DNA from 2 places in the Phascolarctobacterium faecium genome. Region 1 is predicted to be linked to the other one. Evidence: predicted binding sites of a transcription regulator. Region 1 holds the regulator's gene; the other holds the start of a gene.
What was found. The regulator HrcA, encoded in region 1, represses chaperone genes, less so after heat shock. The targets are predictions, from matches to a motif close to TGTTAGCACTCNNNTNANNNGAGTGCTAACA.
Positions count from the first base shown of each region.

Region 2: groES (co-chaperone GroES) is a predicted target of HrcA. The motif match lies at 6,983-7,013, and genes of this name have one in related genera.

Region 1 is NZ_AP019004.1:1,317,946-1,328,922, forward strand. Features, by position in the region: gene rpsT (30S ribosomal protein S20) at 1-132, opposite strand, end outside; gene PFJ30894_RS06490 (nitroreductase family protein) at 231-770, opposite strand; gene lepA (translation elongation factor 4) at 1,056-2,852, shown strand; gene hemW (radical SAM family heme chaperone HemW) at 2,854-4,008, shown strand; gene hrcA (heat-inducible transcriptional repressor HrcA) at 4,109-5,128, shown strand; gene grpE (nucleotide exchange factor GrpE) at 5,152-5,754, shown strand; gene dnaK (molecular chaperone DnaK) at 5,803-7,635, shown strand; gene dnaJ (molecular chaperone DnaJ) at 7,658-8,806, shown strand; gene prmA (50S ribosomal protein L11 methyltransferase) at 8,993-9,934, shown strand; gene PFJ30894_RS06530 (16S rRNA (uracil(1498)-N(3))-methyltransferase) at 9,937-10,671, shown strand; gene mtaB (tRNA (N(6)-L-threonylcarbamoyladenosine(37)-C(2))-methylthiotransferase MtaB) at 10,675-10,977, shown strand, end outside.
Region 2 is NZ_AP019004.1:2,322,331-2,333,307, reverse strand. Features, by position in the region: gene PFJ30894_RS11210 (NAD(P)H-hydrate dehydratase) at 1-337, shown strand, start outside; gene PFJ30894_RS11205 (N-acetylmuramoyl-L-alanine amidase family protein) at 442-1,521, shown strand; gene PFJ30894_RS11200 (GerMN domain-containing protein) at 1,536-2,084, shown strand; gene tsaE (tRNA (adenosine(37)-N6)-threonylcarbamoyltransferase complex ATPase subunit type 1 TsaE) at 2,141-2,611, shown strand; gene tsaB (tRNA (adenosine(37)-N6)-threonylcarbamoyltransferase complex dimerization subunit type 1 TsaB) at 2,592-3,284, shown strand; gene rimI (ribosomal protein S18-alanine N-acetyltransferase) at 3,284-3,733, shown strand; gene tsaD (tRNA (adenosine(37)-N6)-threonylcarbamoyltransferase complex transferase subunit TsaD) at 3,726-4,739, shown strand; gene PFJ30894_RS11175 (histidine kinase N-terminal domain-containing protein) at 4,901-6,283, shown strand; gene PFJ30894_RS11170 (ANTAR domain-containing response regulator) at 6,280-6,864, shown strand; gene groES (co-chaperone GroES) at 7,061-7,345, shown strand; gene groL (chaperonin GroEL) at 7,393-9,024, shown strand; gene guaA (glutamine-hydrolyzing GMP synthase) at 9,166-10,707, shown strand.

The DNA of each region.
Region 1 (10,977 bases):
TGGAGAGCCGGTCTCGGTTACAGCAACTACTTTACGAGCTGCATTGCGGATAGCAGCCTTGATCGGAGCATTTTTTGCACGACGTTCTGCGTCGGTTTTTACACTACGAATGGAAGATTTAATGTTCGGCAACGAATTCACCTCCTACAATTAAATACGTTTACTAAAGTATTCTACCACGAAGGAGTTAATTCTGCAAGGGATTTCTGCAAATTATTCCACAAAAGACTTTATTTGATAATTTTGGTAGCGATACGCTCGGGTTTAATGTCGGCAAAAGAACGTTTTTCAAGCGGTTTGGCCGGATAACCCAAGGCCAAAGCTGAAACAGGCTTGAAGCCTTCCGGCAGTTCAAGGCTGGCTACAAATTGAGGACTTTGCGGAATACGATTTAAAAGAGCCCAAAGATAAACTGAACCAAGGCCGATATCAGTAGCAGCCAATTGCATATTTTCAAGAATACAGCCAACATCAGCTATGTAAACCATCTGGCCGTCATCTTTAGGCTTAGCTGAAATGACGATTAAAGTAGGGGCGCCGTAAAACGGATTGTATTTGGGGTTTCCGAAAGCTTGACCGCAGTATTCTGCAAAGTTTTCGAGAATTTTGGGATTTTGCACAACAGAAATATATAGTTCGTCATATGCTCCATGACCAACAGGAGAAGCCCAGCCGGCGGCTAAAACTGTTTGCAGCTGGGAATCGCTTATTTGTTCTGGTTTGTAGACTCTGGTAGAGCGGCGGGTTGCAATAGCGGTTAAGGTATCCATAATATAACTTCCTTTCTTGTAATAATTCTTTTATTATTACTTATATTGTAACAGGTTGATGCTTTGATTTGCTGTAAATTATTTGTGAAGTGACTAAAAATACCATTATATATACTTTCATAATCTTTAACATAAATATTTTTTGTTACAGCAGCTTTTATTTATAAGTGCTTTACTAATAAGAGTTAGTATTTGCTTAATTACCGGCAAAAATGATATAATATTTTGCAGTGAATTTACGGCGGATGTTCCGCTTTAGCAAGATTATATATGAAGGAGAATATGATGGACCAGAATAAGATCCGTAATTTTTCTATAATTGCCCATATCGATCACGGTAAATCTACTTTGGCAGACAGATTGATAGAATATACCGGTACTTTAACTAAACGCGAGATGGAAGCACAGATCCTCGATTCAATGGACCTTGAACGTGAACGCGGTATTACAATCAAAGCGCAGGCCGTGCGCAGCAGCTATAAGGCTAAGAATGGCGAAGAGTACATGCTTAATTTCATTGATACTCCAGGGCATGTTGATTTTACATATGAGGTATCGAGAGCTTTAGCTGCATGCGAAGGTGCTTTGCTTGTTATTGATGCTACGCAGGGGATTGAAGCTCAGACTTTGGCTAATGTCTATTTGGCTTTAGATAATGATTTGGAAATTATCCCGGTTATTAATAAAGTCGATCTTCCCAGTGCTGATCCTGACCGAGTCAAGCATGAGATAGAAGAGGTTATCGGGATCGATGCATCAGAGGCCGTTTTGACGAGTGCGAAGACAGGTTTGGGTATTGAAGATGTACTTGAAGCTATTGTTGCTAAAGTACCGGCACCTTCCGGTATAAGTGACAGCCCTTTAAAAGCTTTGGTATTTGATTCTAAATTTGATGCGTATAAGGGTGTCGTTTTATATGTGCGTGTTATTGACGGACGTATAAAACCTGGTATGAAAATTAAAATGATGGCTACCAATGCTGAATTTGAAGTAACAGAGGTTGGTGTTTTTAAACCTAATCTTGTTAATGTTGATTCATTGGAGGTTGGGCAGGTTGGATTTTTTGCTGCAGCAATCAAAAATGTTAAAGACGCACGTGTCGGGGATACAGTTACTGATGCCAATAATCCGGCAGCCGAAGCACTGCCTGGTTATCGTAAAGCTACGCCGATGGTTTTCTGTGGTCTGTATCCGGTAGAAAACTCAGATTATGATAATTTACGGGATGCGCTTGAAAAACTACAGCTCAACGATGCCTCACTGGTTTTTGAACCGGAAACATCAGTAGCGCTTGGATTTGGTTTTCGCTGTGGTTTTTTAGGTCTGCTGCATATGGATGTTATCAAGGAACGTCTGGAGCGTGAATATAATCTAACGCTGATTACAACGGCTCCAAACGTTATTTACCAGGTATTTCGCACCAATGGTGATGTGGAATTGGTTGATAATCCGTCTAATTTCCCTGATCCAACAGTGATCGACCATGTAGAAGAACCTTACGTTAACGCTACAATTATTGTACCTAAAGACTATGTTGGTGCAGTAATGGAGCTTTCTCAGGAAAAACGCGGTGAGTATGAAAATATGACCTATTTAGATGAAACACGTGTTATGATTCACTATGCACTTCCGCTTAGTGAGATAATTTATGATTATTTTGATCGGTTGAAGTCAGTAACCAGAGGTTATGCTTCTTTGGACTATGAGCTGGCCGGTTATCGTGCTTCCAGCTTGGTAAAGGTAGATATTTTGCTGAATGGAGAACCGGTGGATGCCCTGTCAGCTATAGTACACCGTGAAAAAGCTGTTTCCAGGGGACGTCAGCTGGTAGAAAAACTGCGCAGTCTTATTCCGCGTCAGATGTTTGAGATACCTGTACAGGCTGCCATAGGTAATAAAGTTATTGCCCGCGAAAATGTAAGAGCGATGCGCAAAGACGTATTGGCTAAGTGTTATGGCGGTGATATCAGCCGCAAGCGCAAATTGTTGGAAAAACAAAAAGAAGGTAAGAAACGCATGAAGCAGGTCGGCAGTGTAGAGCTGCCGCAAGAAGCTTTTATGGCGATTTTGAAGATGGATTAAAATGCAAAAATGGGAACAAATCCAGGGGGTATATATACATACCCCTTTTTGCTTGCAAAAATGTTTATATTGTGACTTTGCTTCATATGCAGGTGCTGACACAGAAACTATGGAAAAGTATGTTGATGCTGTCTGCAGTGAAATAATGATGCGCAGCAATGAAGTGACTATTGCAGATCAGGCCACGCTGTATTTTGGCGGCGGGACTCCCTCGTTGCTTTCGGAAAAGCTTTTGGCGAAACTGGTAGAAGCTTTGCAAAAAAATGGATGCTGGCTGCAGCCGGCAGAGGCAACGATTGAAGTTAATCCCGGTACTGCCGATTTGGATAAGCTGCGTTTTTTTAAAGATTTGGGATTTGATCGTATAAGCTTTGGTGTTCAAAGTCTTAACGATGCCGAACTTCGGGCTGTTGGCAGGATACATACGGCCAACGAGGCTTTAGACGCTATTACAATGGCAGAGAAGGCTGGTTTTACACGAGTCAGTGCTGACCTTATTTATGGCTTGCCGGAGCAGTCCCTTCAAACCCTGAAGACCAGTCTGCAGAATTTAACAGCGGCAGGGTTGCAGCATTTGTCGGTATATGGTTTGACGATTGAAAAAAATACGCCTTTGGCAGGTATGCTGGACAAAGGAAAAGTTGAGTTGCCGGACGAAGATTGTCAGCTGGCAATGTATGAATTGGTACAGGAGTATCTGGAAGCACAGGGACTGCATAGATATGAGATTTCAAATTATGCAGTGTCAGGTCAGGAGTCAAGGCATAACCTTGTTTACTGGCATTATCTGCCGTATTTGTCTTTTGGCAGTTCCGCCTGCAGCTTTAATGGCAGTCAACGTTTTACAGCAACAGATTCTGTAACTGATTATATTGAAAGTATTCAAAGTGGCAAAAGTTGTGGAGGCTTTGAAGATCTGACAAAAGAAATGCAGCTGTCAGAATATTTATTTATGGGTTTACGGACGACGGTAGGGATAGATTTAATAGAAACTGAACAACGTTTTGGCTGTGATGTAATGTTAGAATTTGGGGTTGAATTAGAAAAATTTATTAGAGGAAATTTAGTATTCTATGATATTGAGCATAGGCGGATGAGGCTGACGGAGCAAGGGATGCGCTTTAGCAATGAAATTTTTGAAATCTTTGTGAAGTAAGAAAAATTGGTTGACAACTGTTAAGGTCAGTGCTATTCTAATACCAAGATGTTAGCACTCTAATGAGATGAGTGCTAACAATCGAGTTGGAGGTGGGATCGTGTTAAACGAAAGAAAGAAAAAGATCCTGCAAATTATCATAGAAGACTACATTTCATCAGCTGAGCCGGTTGGTTCACGTACTATTGCCCGCAAGTATGACTTAGGGCTCAGCCCGGCAACGATCCGTAATGAGATGTCAGACCTTGAGCTTCTGGGTTATTTGGAACAGCCGCATACTTCAGCGGGACGTATTCCATCTGCTCAGGCTTATCGTTTTTATGTAGATGCCCTGATTGAACCGGGGACATTGACAGATAATGATATGGCATTAATAGATGGCTGGTATAATGAACGTCGTCGTAACATTGATGATATTTTCCAGTCGACAGCCAAGATCTTGTCACGTATGACACAGAATGTTTCCATGGTTTTGACTAACCAGCAGACGATTGCAAATTTCTGTTATTTAAAATTTTTGCCGCTTGACAGTCAGCATGCTATTTTATGTATCGTTGCCGATGATGGCAGTATAGATACGAATGTTGTTGATATTCCTTTAGGTATGTCTTCTGAAGAGATGGATTATCTGGCTGGTAAAATGAGCAAATTGCTGGAAGATCGCAATCTTAGCGATATTTCTGTGGAGATTTTGCAGAATGTCCATACAGATGTGGTCGAGGATAAACTCATTTTTTCATCATTACTGCAGGCTGTACGTAAAATGACAGGGCGCAGGCAGGAACAGAAGGTATTTTTAGGCGGAACAAAGCAACTGCTTAATCAACCGGAATTCCGTGATGTGGAAAGAGTCAGAAACCTGCTTGGTATATTAGAAGAAGAAAAGGTCCTGAAGGATCTTTTGCAGGGTGGTGAAGATTCAGGCCTTAAGGTAACGATAGGTTCTGAAAATAAATTTACCGGTATTCAGGATTGCAGTATGGTTCAGGCTACTTATCGTCTGAATGGTCAGATCGTAGGTACGATGGCAGTATTAGGTCCAACCCGTATGGAATACGGTAAGGTCATTTCTGTAATGGATTACCTGCATAAATATCTGAAAACAATTTTAGATAAGTAAAAAGACTATAAGGAGGAAGTGTTTTGCAAACAGAAGATTTGAAGGAAAGCTCAAAGCAAACAACTGCCGAAGAAACACCTCAGCAGGAAGCTCAAACGAATACAGCCGATGCTGCTAATGGAGTCGATGAGACTGCCGGGAAAAAGAGTGAGGGAGCTGCTGAAGAAAAAACTCCTGAACAGGATGAAAAGGATGTTAAGATCGAAGAACTGCAGAACCGTATTTTAAGGCTGCAGGCAGATTTTGATAATTTCCGCCGACGCAATACGTCCGAACGTGAACAGCTGGCAACTTTTGTTACCGCTGATGTTGTCGGAAAATTTTTAAAGGTGTTGGATAATTTTGAACGTGCTGAAGACGCCGCCAGAAAATCTGATGATGCCGCCGGAATTTATTCAGGTATTGAAATGATTAGGCGTCAGTTCGAGCAGACTTTTAAAGATTTGGGCGTAGAAGAAATAAAAGCACAGGGCGAAAAATTTGATCCTGAGATGCATGAGGCTGTGATGAGGGGGCAAAACCCCGATATGGATGATGACACTGTAGAGATGGTTCTGGAAAAGGGCTATAAATTACGTGATAAAGTTATCCGGCACAGCAAAGTTAAAGTTATCAGCAACGAATAGTTGCCATATAAATTAAAATTAACATATAAACCCGAGGAGGAATAAATCATGTCTAAAGTAATTGGTATTGACTTAGGTACTACTAACTCTGTAGTAGCAGTAATGGAAGGCGGCGAACCTACCGTTATCACTAATCAGGAAGGCAGCCGTTTAACTCCGTCCGTAGTTGGTTTTTCCAAAAACGGCGAACGTTTAGTTGGTCAGCTGGCAAAACGTCAGGCAGTATCCAACACTGATAGAACTATTAGTTCTATTAAACGTCATATGGGTACTGACTATAAAGTAGAAATCGACGATAAAAAATATTCTCCGGAAGAAATTTCCGCGATGATTCTGCAAAAGTTGAAAGAAGATGCTGAAAAATATTTAGGTGAAAAAGTAACTCAGGCAGTTATTACTGTTCCTGCTTACTTCTCTGACAGTCAACGTCAGGCAACTAAAGATGCCGGCCGTATCGCAGGCTTGGAAGTTCTCCGTATCATCAACGAGCCTACTGCTGCATCTTTGGCGTATGGTATTGATAAAAGCGACGACCATACCGTTATGGTTTATGACCTTGGCGGCGGTACTTTCGACGTATCTATCCTTGATGTAGGTGACGGTGTTTTCGAAGTAAAAGCTACTAACGGTGATACTCATTTAGGCGGCGATGATTTTGACCAGAAAATCGTTGACTGGATGGTTGCTGAATTTAAGAAAAATGAAGGCATTGATCTGAGTAATGACCGTATGGCTATGCAGCGTTTGCGTGAAGCCGCTGAAAAAGCAAAAATCGAATTATCCGGTGTTTTGACAACTAATATCAATCTGCCGTTTATTACTGCCGGTGCTGAAGGTCCGAAGCATTTGGATATGGATCTGACTCGTGCAAAATTTGACGAATTGACTGCTGATCTCGTTGAACGCACAATGGAGCCGACCCGCAAGGCTATGGCTGACGCCGGCCTGTCTGCTTCTGATATCAATAAAGTTATCTTGGTAGGCGGTTCTTCCCGTATTCCTGCTGTACAGGAAGCTTTGAAAAAATTTATCGGTAAAGAGCCTTACCGTGGTGTAAACCCTGACGAATGTGTTGCCGTTGGTGCTGCCATTCAGGCCGGCGTTTTGGCAGGTGAAGTAAAAGACGTGCTTTTACTTGACGTAACTCCGTTGTCTTTGGGTATAGAAACTTTGGGCGGTGTGTTCACAAAGATCATTGAACGTAATACTACCATCCCGACTTCCCGTAAGCAGGTCTTCTCTACTGCTGCTGATAATCAGCCTTCAGTTGATATCCATGTACTGCAGGGTGAACGTGAAATGGCTGCCGATAATAAAACTCTGGGACGTTTTGAGCTTTCCGGCATCCCGGCTGCTCCTCGTGGAGTACCGAAGATCGAAGTTGCTTTCGATATCGATGCTAATGGTATCGTAAATGTAAGCGCTAAGGATCTTGGTACCGGTAAAGAACAAAAAATCACTATTACGTCTTCAGGTACTTTGGAAAAAGACGAAATCGACCGTCTGGTAAAAGAAGCAGAGGCTAATGCTGAAGCTGATAAAAAACGTAAAGAAGGCGTTGAAGTACGTAATAATGCTGACTCCCTGTGCTATCAAGCCGAAAAGACCATTAAAGATATGGAAGGCAAAGGCTCTGAAGAATTGATTGGAAAAGTACAGGCAGCGCTTGATACTTTAAAAGAGACTCTGAAAGGCGAAGATATGGAAAAAATCAAAGCAGATACTGAAGCTTTGACCAAACCTCTTTATGAACTTTCCGCAGAGCTGTACAAACAAACTGAAGCTGCTAAAGGTGCTGAAGGTACTGAAACAGCCGAGGGCGCAAAAAAAGCTGATGACGATGTTGTTGACGCCGAAGTGGTTGACGAAGACAAAAAATAATCGGCTTAGGATGGTGTAAACTTTGAGTAAAAAAGATTATTATGACGTGCTAGGCGTGTCTAAAACCGCTACAGCAGATGAAATTAAAAAAGCATACCGCAAACTGGCACGTCAGTATCATCCTGATGTGAATAAAGATAATCCGGAAGCGGCTGAGAAATTTAAAGAAGCGTCCGAGGCTTACAGTGTACTCAGCGATGAGCAGAAACGTGCCCAATATGACCAGTTTGGACATGCTGCTTTTGAAAACGGCGGTGCCGGCGGTGCTGGTGGATTTGGGGGCTTTGAAGGTTTCGGCGGTTTTGGCGGCGGAGGCATGGAAGATATTTTTGATATGTTCTTCGGCGGGCAGGGCCGCGGCGCGCGTGGTTCTAATGCCGGTCCTCAGCGCGGTGCTGATTTACGCTTTGACCTGGAAATCACTTTTGAAGAAGCTGCGTTTGGTTTAGAACGTGAGATCAGTTTATATCGTGACGAACAATGTCCGCATTGTCATGGGAATGGTGCGGAACCTGGTTCTAAAGTTGAAACTTGCCCTGAATGTCACGGAAGTGGCGAGATCCGTTTTACTCAAAACACTATGTTCGGACAGATGACCAATGTACGGCCATGTCCTAAATGTCATGGTGAAGGCAAGATCATCAGCGAACCATGTAAGGAATGTCGCGGACAGGGCACTGTTAAAAAGAATAAGAAACTTAAAGTCAAGATCCCTGCAGGTGTTGACAACGGTTCCCGCCTGCGGGTAGCCGGAGAAGGCGAAGCAGGGGTTAAAGGCGGACCAAGCGGTGATTTGTATGTATATTTGTATGTTAAACCGCATAAGTTTTTTGAGCGCGATGGTACTACTGTTTACTGCGAAGTGCCGATCAATATTGTACAGGCAACTTTGGGTGATGAGATTAAGGTTCCTACGCTGGATGGACAGGTTGTGATGAAGGTTCCGGAAGGAACTCAGCCTGGAAAGGTACTGCGTTTGAAGGGCAAAGGCATTCCCAGTTTGCGTAACAGTACACGCGGCGACCAGTTAGTCAGGATCAAAGTTGTTGTGCCGCAGAAGCTGAATGAAAAACAGAAAGATGCTTTGCGTAAATTTGCCGAGATCAGTAAAGATAACATTAATCCTGAAGAAAAAGGCTTTTTGAATAAGATTAAAGATTTATTTAAATAATGACTTGTATAAACTGCGGTTTGAACACCGCAGTTTATTTTTTTATGCCAAAAAATATGATATAATGTGAGCACTTGGCATTGAAATATCTTCTCAAACTGGTAGAAAAACACTTTCATATGGTAAAATATTTTAGAATAAGCTTTGTGTTTAATATATATGATAGTTATTTAAGGAGTGAGCGCTTTGTCACAATGGATAGAGGTAAGCATACAAACTACACATGAGGCAGCTGATCTGGTTGCCGAAATTATGCGTGCTGCAGGTGCAAACAATGGTGTTGTTATTGAGGACCCGGTTTTGATAAACACTTTGCGTAATTCAGGCACTTGGGAATTATGCGATATTCCTGAGCAGGAAAACACAGAAGTGGTTACGATAACTGCTTATTATCCGGAGGATGAAGAGCTGCAGCCACGTCTTACACAGATTGATGAGGACTTAACAAATTTGGAAACGCGTATTGGTAAATGTCGCTTTGGTAATACGTGTTTTCGTACTGTTTCCGAGCAGGATTGGGCTAACGAATGGAAACAGTATTTCCATGTTACGCATATTGGCAGAACATTGGTGATTAAGCCTACCTGGGAAAAATATACATCTAAAGCTGGTGAACATATTATTGAAATCGATCCAGGGATGGCGTTTGGTACAGGAACACATCATACGACCTGTATGTGTATGGAACGTTTGGAAAAAGTTCTGCGTACTGATATGGAAGTATTTGATGTTGGTACTGGCTCTGGAATTCTGGCTATTGCTGCTGCTAAACTTGGTGCTAAAACAGTTAAAGCGGTGGATATTGATGCTACTGCGGTACGAGTAGCTATTGAAAATATTGCCGGCAATGAACTGACAGAAAAAATCAGTGTGCAACAGGGTGATTTGCTGCATGGTACAGAAGGTAAGGCTGATATTATCATTGCTAATATTATTGCCGATATTATTATTATGCTTCTGCAGGATATTCCCGGTAAGTTAAAATCCGGAGGAATATTCCTTGCCAGCGGTATTATTGAAGAACGGCAGAATGATGTATCAGCAGCTGCCTCCAAAGTCGGTTTGTGTGTCGAAGCTGTTGATGCCAAAGGCGGCTGGGTTGTTATGCAGATGCGTAAGGAGGACTGACGGTGCATAGATTTTTTATACCGCAGCCATACAGTGATACGATGACAATAATGGGTGTTGATGCCAGGCATATTTATACTGTACTGCGGATGCAATGCGGGTCCAGAGTACAGATTGTAAGTGATGATGGTGTCACGGCTCTTGCTGAAATTGCTGATGCTAATGAAAGTGTTGTGACAGTCAAATGTCTGGAGGTACTGGCGGAAAGTCATGAGCCTTCAGTGCGAATCGTACTGGCACAAGGGTTGGCTAAAGGTGAAAAAATGGATTTTATTATCCAGAAGGCTGTAGAACTGGGAGTCAGTGAGATTATACCAGTAGCTATGGAGCATTCGGTCGTACGCCTGGAAGGTGATAAAGCTGTTAAGAAAGCTGAGCGCTGGCAGAAAATTGCTGAAGCGGCTGCGAAACAGAGTAAGCGTGATATTATACCAATGGTGCAGCCAGTACAGACGATGGAACAGATGCTTGCTGATAATCCCTGTGACTGTAAACTGATAGCTTATGAATGTGAGGATAAGCTTGGTTTGAAGGCTGCGCTGCAAAAGGAGCAGGCTTTGAAGGAGCTGCTGCTGATCATAGGCCCGGAGGGCGGTATTTCCGAGACGGAATTACAGCAGGCCCGGACAGCTGGGGCATTGGTAGTAAGTTTAGGCAAGCGCATATTACGTGCAGAAACAGCTGCATTAGTAGCTGCGGCCGCAATATTTTATGAAACTGGTGATTTAGGAGGCTGATTGATGAAAAGAATAGCATTTTACACTTTAGGCTGTAAAGTCAATCAGGCCGATACTGCCAGCATGGAAGCGATATTTCGCAGTCATGGTTATACTGTAGTTGGTTTTAATTGCGAAGCTGATATTTATGTGATCAATACTTGTGTTGTTACCAATACGGGGCAGCGTAAATCGCGGCAGATGATCAATCGTGCTGTGCGCAGAAACCCAACTGCTTTCGTGGTTGTGACTGGCTGTTATCCACAGACGGCGGCAGAAGAAGTGAAGACAATTCCTGGTGTTGATCTTATTATCGGGAATCAGGAT
Region 2 (10,977 bases), 1.0 Mb from region 1:
AAGACGCCTGGAATTGGCAGGCAAATATGCTGCTGAGTGGGATGCTGTCCTCGTTTTGAAAGGCGCTCCTACTGTTATAGGCTGTCCTGACGGCAATGTTTATATCAATACTACCGGCAACAGTGCTATGGCTACAGGCGGCAGCGGTGATGTGCTCACAGGAATTATTGCCGGGTTGGCTGCGCAGGGGATTTCTGTACAGGAAGCGGCGTTAGCTGGTGTATATATGCACGGGCTGGCTGGCGATTTGGCCAGTAAAGGGATTATTGGTATGGCAGCAGGAGAAATCAGCCAGTACTTGCCACAGGCCCGCAGAATTATTGAGCAGGGAGAATAAAAGATTTCACTTAAATTTTGCAGATAAAAGTTAGGGTATGTTTACAATACTTACGCTTAAATGATAAAATTAAGTATTAGAGATGAAAGAAAGGGAGATGCCGTTTGCAGAAGAAATTAGTTTTTGTTTTTGCACTTGTAAGCTGTTTGATGTTTAGTTTAACGGCTTTTGCCTCAGAAATAACAGATGTTCGTTGGGGAGTAGATAAAACCAATGTGCTGCGTTTTGTGGTGGACTGTGATAAACCGACAGGTTATAAAATAACTTTTGACGGCAATACGATGCTGATAACTATGGATGCAGATTTAAATAGCAAAGTTGGCCGTGCTCATAAGATAAAGAGCGATATTGCCAATGAAATGCGTTTAGATACGTCGGAAGGTAAAACCGTGCTGAAGGTGCCTCTGCAAAAGGCCATTGGCAGTAAAGATTATAAGGGGTTTACCTTAAAAAAAGATCCTGTTACCAAAAGACCGGACAGAATCGTTATTGATGTTATGGCTAATAAACGTCAGGCATCTGAACCTGCCAAAACAACACCTGCAGGCGGTAAAACTACTACAGATAAAACACCGACACCTGCTGTTAGTAAAACTGCCTATCGTACCAGTGGCGGGCTGAAGGATAAACGAATTACGCTGGACGCAGGACATGGAGGCAGTGATCCGGGAGCAGTTGGGGCAAAAGGCACTAAAGAAAAAGATATTACTTTAAAAATAACGCAGAAAGTTGAAGAACTGCTGAAGAAAAAAGGCGCTAAAGTTACAATGACACGTGTTAAAGATGTTGACGTTTATGGCGTAAATGCTACGGACGCGCAGGAGCTTCAGGCGCGTGTCGATGTAGCTGAAAACAGTGCTGCTGATCTCTTTATCAGTCTGCATATCAATGCTTCTGTCAATAAAAACGTAGGCGGCTTCTCGTCCTATTATTATCCTAAAACAAGCCATGATGCACGTGTAGCTACGGCCATTCAAAAACGGATGACTAATAATTTTGGTTTGGATGATTTAGGTATACGTCAGGCAAACTTCTACGTCAATAAACGCAGTAGTATGCCGTCGGCATTAATCGAAATGGCATTTATAACTAATGCCAAAGAAGAAAAACTGCTGAACAGCAACTGGTTTCAAAGTAAGCTGGCTAAGGCGATTGCTGATGGTATCGAGGACTATTTTAAATGATGTGGGAGGCCAATATGTTAAAGAAATTTGCAGTAATCTGCACTTTGATGCTCTGCGTGTTAGTTGCAGGCTGCAGTGATGATCAAACTGCTACGGTTATCCCGCAGCCTGAAACTAAACAAACGCAGAATAATAAGAATCAAGAAATTACGGTAACGGTGTATCGTGCACCTGTCAACGGAGAGGAATATCTGTTGCCGGAAAAGGTAACCCGCAAAGCCGGCGCGATGACTGCTCCGGAGATTGCGTTGGATATTTTGGTAAACAGCAGTCCGCAGGATACTGCGAAAATGGTCAGTCTGTTTCCTAAAGGGACAAAAATCAGAACAATGAAGATAGAAGATGGGACTGCTTATGTTGATTTTTCCAAGGAAATAACCAATGTACCGCAGGGATCCTATACTGAGCTGATGCTGACAACTGCTATTGTCAACACTCTGACAGAGTTTCCGGAGATAAAAAAAGTACAGATTTTAGTTGATGGTAAAAAAATTGCGTCCTTGAAAGGACATACTGATATTTTAGATCCTTTGGAACGTAATACTACTTTATTGAAAAAATAAACGGGAGCAGTATCGGCAAAAGTCGGTACTGCTTTTTTGAAATGGGAGTGCTGTTGATGGAGTATTTTTGTGGTAATATTGAAACGATGGAAGCGTTAGGAAAACTTTTGGGAAGGCTTGCTAAAAACGGGGATGTTTTTTGTCTTTGTGGGGAGTTAGGTGCCGGTAAAACTTTGTTGTGTCGTGAAATAGCTATGGCACAGGGGGTTGATGCCAGTGAAATAAACAGTCCAACGTTTTCGATTATGAATGTGTATCATGGTAAAATGGAGATCAGGCATTTTGATTTATACAGGCTGAATACTGTTGAAGAATTGGAAAATATCGGCTATGGGGAATATGTTGGCGGCGAAGGGCTGACTCTTATCGAATGGGCGGATAATTTTTTAGAGGAAATGCCTGAAGAAAGTCTTGATATCTACATAAAAATTGTTCCGGAAGGCCGTTTGATACAATTGCTCCCTAATGGTGAAAGGTATCTGGAATTATGTGAGGAAGTGGAAAAAAATGCTGACTTTAGCCATTGATACGGCAACTAAAGTCTGTGCCGTGGGTTTGTGTCGTGATGGACAAATTTTGGCAGAATATAGGATCAATATGGGCATGACTCACTCTGAGGGGCTTATGCCGCAGCTTGAGCAGCTTTTAACACGGACTAAGATCACTAAAAATGAGATTGATCTTTTAGCAGTCAGTATGGGGCCGGGGTCTTTTACCGGTTTGAGGATTGGCCTGGCATCGGCAGAAGCAATGGCTTATAGCTGGCATAAACCTATCTGCGGGGTCAATACGCTGAAAGCGCTTGCCTATAATCTGCCGATAGACGGTTATGTATTATCACCTGTTTTAGACGCACAAAAAGGCAATTTTTATCAGGCGATTTATGAATGGCAGCAGGGGACACTCATAGAGCATCAGGAGATCAAAGTTGTAGATCGCAAGCAGCTTTTGGAAAATATAGCTGTTTTGGGTATGCCTGCTTTATTATTGGGAGAATGCCAGAAAATTGACCTTGCCGATTTGCCTTCGTGGTGCCGAAAGGCTCCAGCACATTTATGTTGGCCGCAGGCTGCCTCAGTAGCGCTTTTGGCGGGAGCCGAGTATGATCCTGATAATACCGGTGATATTTTTGGTTTAGAACCTTATTACATTAGAAGATCAGAGGCTGAAGAATTATGGGAAAAACGCCAGCAGGAATAATGATAAGGACTTTGACAGCGGCAGATTTGACTGCTGTCAGCAGCATAGATGAAAAGTCTTTTTTTGATGTTTGGAGCCCAAGTATGTGGCTGGATGAGTTGAATAACAGCTTAACAACATATCTTGTTTTAGAAGATGCTGGGCGTATTCTTGGTTATGCCGGGTTTTGGCTGGTGGCAGGGGAAGCGCAGATAACCAGAGTCGCGGTTGCTGCTGAAGAACGTGAACACGGCTTGGGAACACGCTTGACAGCAGCCCTGATCAATAAGGCATGGGAACTTGGCGCTGTGGCGGTGACTTTGGAAGTGCGTGAGAGCAATATTGCAGCGCAAAAGGTTTATTTGACCTGCGGTTTTGCCAGCGAGGGGATAAGACCAAATTATTATGAAGATAATCATGAAAATGCAATAATCATGTGGTTATATAAGGAGGGTAAGCCTGATGTCTAAAGACGTGTATATTTTGGGCATTGAAAGCAGTTGTGATGAAACTGCGGCTGCCGTAGTCAAAAATGGACGTGAAGTGCTTTCGAATATTATTTCCTCACAGATTGTTATCCATCGAAAATTTGGCGGTGTTGTACCGGAGATAGCTTCGCGTAAACATATTGAAAATATTTTGCCGGTTATTGACGAAGCACTGCGTCAGGCTAATGTGAAGCTGGAAGAAATAGACGCTGTCGCAGTAACTTATGGACCAGGGCTTGTAGGGGCGCTTCTAGTTGGTGTATCGGCTGCCAAAGCGCTGGCTTGGGCTAATGACAAGCCGCTGATTGGTGTCAATCATTTGGAGGGACATGTTTTTGCCAATTTTTTGAATGATAAAGATCTGGAACCTCCTTTTATGGCTTTAGTAGTAAGCGGCGGGCATACGGCGCTGCTAAAGGTAACTGATTATAACAGCTTTGAATTACTGGGACAAACTCGTGACGATGCTGCAGGTGAAGCTTTTGATAAAATTGCACGTGTGATGGGTCTGCAATATCCAGGAGGACCGGAAATAGAAAAATTGGCGGCAGCGGGGAATCCGCAGGCGATCGATTTTCCGCGGGCACTTTTGAAGGAAGATTATCAGTTTAGTTTCAGCGGCTTAAAGTCAGCTGTAATCAATTATCTGCATAACGAACAGCAGGCAGGCCGTGAATTAAATAAAGCCGATGTGGCCGCTTCATTTCAGGAAGCGATTGTAGATGTGCTGGTGCAGAAAAGTGTGCATGCGCTGCAGGAAACCGGTTTGAAAAAAATAGTTCTGGCCGGTGGTGTTTCGGCTAATAAACATTTACAAACAGCGTTAGCTGATGCTGTAGGCGGGATTGGAGCAAGTTTGGTACATCCAACTCCGATTTTATGCACTGATAATGCTGTAATGATAGCTTGCCGTGGTTATTTTATGTATCAGAACGGTGAATATAGTCCTCTGGATTTGAACGCTGTTCCATCGTTAAAATTAGGTTGAACAGTGTCCACTGAAGTAAAAGAACTTGTGGATTTTGTGGATAAAATGCTGAAATATAGCTAAAAAACAGTTCTTGCTGTGCATAAGTCTGTGGATAATGTGGAAAAAACTGTGGATTGATGGGGATAAACAAGGTAATAAGAAACAGGGGAATGAATGATATGCCCAAGAATTTGACTGTAGAACAAAAAAATATTTTATCCTCTATGAAAGTCGGCGCAGCTTTTGCTGCCGATGTTGCTCATGCATGCATAACGATGTATGTTTGGGATGATAACCCCAAATTTCTGTATATTTATCATCAGGAACTGCCAAGAACGCAATTTTTTGGTGAACTGCCTGATAAAACAGGTCGCGAACTGCGCGGTAATGAGGAGCCTTTAGTGCAGCGGGCACTGCAGAGAGGTGTGCCTTTGTCAGGGAAACGTGAGCTGTCGCTGGGGCTTTTCGTCGATTTGCGTGTTTATCCTATTCAAGATAGTAAAGGAAAATGTTTTGCCGTAGTTGCTTTTGATACCAATGAACCGGAAGAACTTTTCATTATGACGGCAGTGGAGTTTTTAAAAAATACCGGCCGACAGATTTTGAGCAGTAATTATTACGGCAGATTGCTGCCTGGCGACGGGTTGATGATTGTTGATAAGGACAAGGTCATTATAGCCGCGAACAGGACGGCCAGACATCTTTTTAAAGTGCAGGGCTTATCTAATTTAGTTGGACGAAGGACAAACAGTTTGCAGATCAACTGGCCTTTGGTTGGTATGGTGCTGAAGACGGGTGTCGCTGAAGGAAAGGAAATAGACATGCAGGGACTGCTGCTTGCAATGAGGGTGATCCCTGTTACGAACAGGCCTGATACAGCGGCCGCTATTGTTATTCTACAGGATATAACAGAGCTGAAAAAGAAAGATACAGAGCTGCTTATCAAATCTGTAGTTATTCGGGAAATACATCATCGCGTTAAAAACAATTTGCAGACTATCGCCAGCCTGCTGAGGCTGCAGGCACGCAGGGCTCATACAGACGAAACAAAACTGGTATTGCGTGACTGTATTAACAGGGTTACCAGTATCGCTGTTGTACATGAATTTCTTTCACAGCAGGATAGCGGTAAAATTGATGTAGCTGTGGCAGCGCAGGGAATTTATGAAGCCATTATTGCCAGTATGGCAGACCCTAATCTTAAATTGCAGACAAGCTTTAAAGCGGATAATGTTTTGCTGCCTTCCGATAAAGCAACAAGCATTGCTTTGGTTCTGAACGAGCTTCTGCAAAATTCACTGGACCATGCTTTTGCAGGCCGCTGCTGCGGCCGGATTGATGTTGAGTTTTATAAAATCCCCGGAAGTTATTGCTTAAAAATCTGTGATGACGGTAATGGTTTGCCGCCGGGTTTTGTTTTAGATGAGCAAACCAGTTTAGGCTTGAAAATAATAAAAACTATGGTGGAAGCAGATCTTCGCGGTACTTTTACAATAGAAGCCCTGAAACAGGGGACTTGTGCTGTAGTTACCATACCGTCAGAGTTGGAGGGGTCAGAATGAAAAATACTTTGAAAGTTGTTTTAGCTGATGATGAGGCGCTTATTCGTCTTGATATCAGAGAAATGCTGACAGAGGCAGGACATGAAGTTGCAGGTGAAGCCAATAACGGTGAAGATGCAGTTGCCATGACGAGAGCTCTGCAGCCTGACCTTGTGATCATGGATGTGAAAATGCCGCAAATGGATGGACTTACAGCTTCTAAAATCATTACCGACGAGCATCTGGCTCCAGTACTTTTGCTGACAGCCTACAGTCAACAGGAGATTGTATCGCAGGCAAAAAGTTCGGGTGTATTGGGATATTTAGTGAAGCCGGTTCGTGAAGAACAGTTATTTCCGGCAATGGAGATAGCAATTTCTCGTTTTGAAGAAATCAAAGCCCTGGGTGCTGAGCTGGGATTATTAAAAGAAAGTTTGGAAACAAGAAAACTGCTTGATCGGGCTAAAGGAATTTTAATGTCAGCACATGGATTTACGGAACAGGAAGCATATCGAAAAATGCAGCAGTACAGTATGAACAGGCGTATTTCCATTAAGGAGTTGGCTGAAGCGGTAATTGCATCAGCATTAAAAAATAAATAAATATAAAAAATTCACGCAGGAGGAATTTAAAGGCTGCGTGAATTTTTCACTTTTTTGTCAAAAATTTTTACAGGAATTGTCTTGCATTTTTTTAGGAAACGGATATAATAATAAATGTAATTAGCACTCGACAATAATGAGTGCTAACAAAAGAAAAATAAAAAATTTATATAGGCATCTGAAAGGGGACTTGAAAATGTTGAAACCATTAGCAGATCACATCGTTGTAGAACTTACAGTAAAAGAGGAAAAAACTTCCAGCGGTATTTATTTGCCGGATACGGCGTCTAAAGAGAAACCGCAAACTGGTAAGGTCGTTGCCGTAGGCGCAGGTAAAGTGCTGGATAACGGTACTCGTGTCGCTCCTGAAGTTAAAGCTGGCGATGAGGTTGTATTTGCAAAATATTCCGGAACTGAATTTAAATATGACGGTAAAGATTATTTGATCCTCAGCGAACGCGATGTGCTTGCTGTTCTCTAAGTAATGATTTTTACTAAAAAAGTGAAATATAAAGGAGTGTATTTGAAATGGCAAAGGAAATAAAATTTAACGAAGAAGCTCGCCGTAGTTTAGAACGCGGTGTCAATGCATTAGCAGATGCAGTAAAGGTAACCCTTGGTCCTAAAGGACGTAATGTAGTGCTCGAAAAGAAATTTGGCGCGCCAACTATTACTAACGATGGCGTAACTATTGCCCGTGATATTGAACTTGAAGATCCGTTTGAAAATATGGGTGCGCAGCTTGTAAAAGAAGTTGCTACAAAAACTAACGATGTTGCCGGTGACGGTACTACCACTGCTACTGTTTTGGCACAGGCTATGGTTCGTGAGGGCATGCGCAATGTTGCTGCCGGCGCTAATCCAATGGTGCTGAAAAAAGGTATTCAAAAAGCTGTTGACGTTTTGGTAGAAGAACTGCAGGCTGTTTCTAAAAAGGTTGAGACTAAAGAAGCTAAAGCTCAGGTTGCATCTATTTCTGCAGCTGATGAAGAAATCGGCGGTCTGATTGCTGACGCTATGGAAAAGGTCGGCGACGACGGTGTTATTACTGTTGAAGAATCCAAAACTATGGAAACCTGTCTGGAGACTGTTGAAGGTATGCAATTTGACCGCGGTTATATTTCTCCTTATATGGCAACAGATCCTGATAAAATGGAAGCAGTTCTTAACAACCCGCTCGTACTCATCACAGACCGTAAAATTACTATGATTCAGGATATTATGCCTGTACTTGAAAAAGTCGTCCAAGGCGGCCGGGAATTACTTATTATCGCTGAAGATATTGAAGGCGAAGCTTTGGCAACTTTGGTTGTGAATAAACTTCGCGGTACCTTCAAGGCTGTAGCTGTTAAAGCTCCTGGTTTCGGTGATCGCCGTAAAGCTATGCTGCAGGATATTGCTATTCTTACCGGAGCAACAGTTATCAGCGAAGAAGTTGGACGTAAGCTTGACAGCGCCAGCATGGAAGATTTGGGTAGCGCCAGCCAGGTCCGCGTAACCAAGGAATTGACTACTATCGTTGATGGCGGCGGTAACAAAGAAGAAATTGCAGCACGCGTTGCTCAAATCCGTGCTCAGATCCCTGAAACTACTTCTGAATTTGACAAAGAAAAATTACAAGAGCGTTTGGCTAAACTTGCAGGCGGCGTAGCTGTTATTAAAGTTGGTGCTGCTACTGAAGTTGAGCTTAAAGATAAAAAACTGCGTATTGAAGATGCTTTGAACGCTACTCGTGCAGCAGTTGCTGAGGGTATTGTTGCAGGCGGCGGTACTGCTCTGCTGCAGGTGCAAACTGCTTTAAGCAAAATCAAAGTAACAGGCGACGAAAAAACCGGCGTAGAAATCGTTAAACGCGCTATTGAAGAACCGGTACGTCAAATAGCTTATAATGCCGGATTGGAAGGCGCAGTTATCGTTGATACGATTAAACGTTCCCGCAGAGGTTTTGGTTTTAACGCTTTGACCGAGGAATACGTTGATATGATCGAAGCTGGTATCGTTGATCCTACTAAGGTTACCCGCAGTGCTCTGCAAAATGCAGCCAGCATCGCAGCTATGGTTTTGACTACTGAATCTGTTGTTGCTGATAAGCCTGCAAAAGAAGGCGCTGCTCCTATGGGTGGTATGCCGATGGGTGGCGGAATGCCGGGTATGATGTAATAAATTTACATCTGTACATTGAAAGTCCAAGGCCCCGTACTTATTGTACGGGGCCTTTTGCATTGCAATTTCAGCGTGATTATTGTATGATATTATATTATACATTATTAGTTAAATTATTTTGAGGAGGCTTACAGCAATATGCAAACAGGTAACCATGAAATGATCTTAGTTATCGATTTCGGCGGTCAGTATAACCAATTGATCGCCAGGCGTGTAAGGGAATGCGGCGTTTACTGTGAAATAGTTCCCTATACCTACACTTTAGAACAAATCAAAGCTAAAAACCCTAAAGGGATCATCTTTACAGGCGGGCCTAATAGTGTTTATGGTGATGATACTCCTAAGATCGATCCTGGCGTATTTGAACTAGGCGTACCTGTACTTGGTATTTGCTATGGACATCAGCTGATGACTCAGACGCTAGGAGGCAGAGTTGAAAGCGCTGATGTGCGTGAGTACGGGAAAACGGCTGTAAAACTCAATAAAAATAATATTCTTTTTAAGGATATCGAAGAGCACAATATTTCCTGGATGAGCCACACTGATTATGTGTCAGAGGTCCCGGAGGGATTTGTAGTAACTGCTGATACAAGTGAATGCCCTGTAGCCGGAATGGCTAATGATTTGCGTAAATTATATGGAGTGCAGTTCCATCCTGAAGTGGAGCATACACCATTTGGACGTAAGATGATTTCTAATTTCCTGTTTGACGTCTGCGGAGTTAAAGGTGACTGGACTATGAGCAGTTTTGCACAGCGTAAAATTGCCGAGATTAAAGAGGCCGTTGGCGATAAAAAAGTTCTCTGTGCATTGTCCGGCGGGGTTGATTCTTCCGTTGCGGCAGTATTAGTACATAAAGCAGTGGGTAAGCAGCTGACCTGTGTTTTTGTAGATCACGGCCTGCTGCGTAAAGATGAAGGCGATCAGGTCGAAACGGTTTTTAAAGAACAATTTGATATGAATCTGATCCGCGTCAATGCAGCGGAGCGCTTTCTTGGCCGGTTGGCAGGTGTGTCTGATCCTGAAACGAAGCGCAAGATTATCGGTGAAGAATTTATTCGTGTTTTTGAAGAAGAATCTAATAAACTGGGCAAGGTAGATTTTCTGGTGCAGGGAACTATTTATCCTGATGTTGTCGAAAGCGGTACCAGTACTTCAGCGACAATCAAAAGCCACCATAATGTTGGCGGCTTGCCGGAGGATATGCGGTTGGCTTTGATTGAACCGCTGCGCGAACTGTTTAAAGACGAAGTTCGTGCTGTCGGAGAAGAATTGGGAATACCTTCTGCCTTAGTCTGGCGTCAGCCATTTCCTGGACCTGGTTTAGCTATCCGTGTGCTAGGGGAAGTTACTCAGGAGAAATTAGAAATAACTCGTGAAGCTGATGCTATCTTTCGAGCAGAAATTGCTAAAGCTGGTTTAGAGCGCAAAATATGGCAGTATTTTGCGTGTCTGCCCAATATCCGTTCTGTAGGCGTTATGGGGGATGGACGGACATATTCGCATACCGTTGCACTGCGTGCTGTAACCAGCAGTGATGGTATGACCTCTGATTGGGCGCATATTCCTTTCAGTGTTCTGGATATTATTTCCAGACGTATTGTCAATGAAGTGCAAGGCGTTAACCGCATTGTTTACGATATTACATCTAAACCGCCTGCAACGATTGAGTGGGAATAAAAAGATACTAAATAAAACCGCAGTCCATTTTTATGAACTGCGGTTTTTATTTGGTGTTTTAGAAATCCAAATATATATATATTTGGATAGTAGATGTTTGTATGAATACACGGGAGAGCATTTGTAGTAACAGCAGTTATTTTTCTGTTGATAGATATCTGGGAAATTATAATGATTAAGCATTTTATGGGAAGATGCTTTGTTATAATAAAAATACATAGTTATTAACTGGATAAAAAATAATACTAAATAATCATTCGATAAAGAATA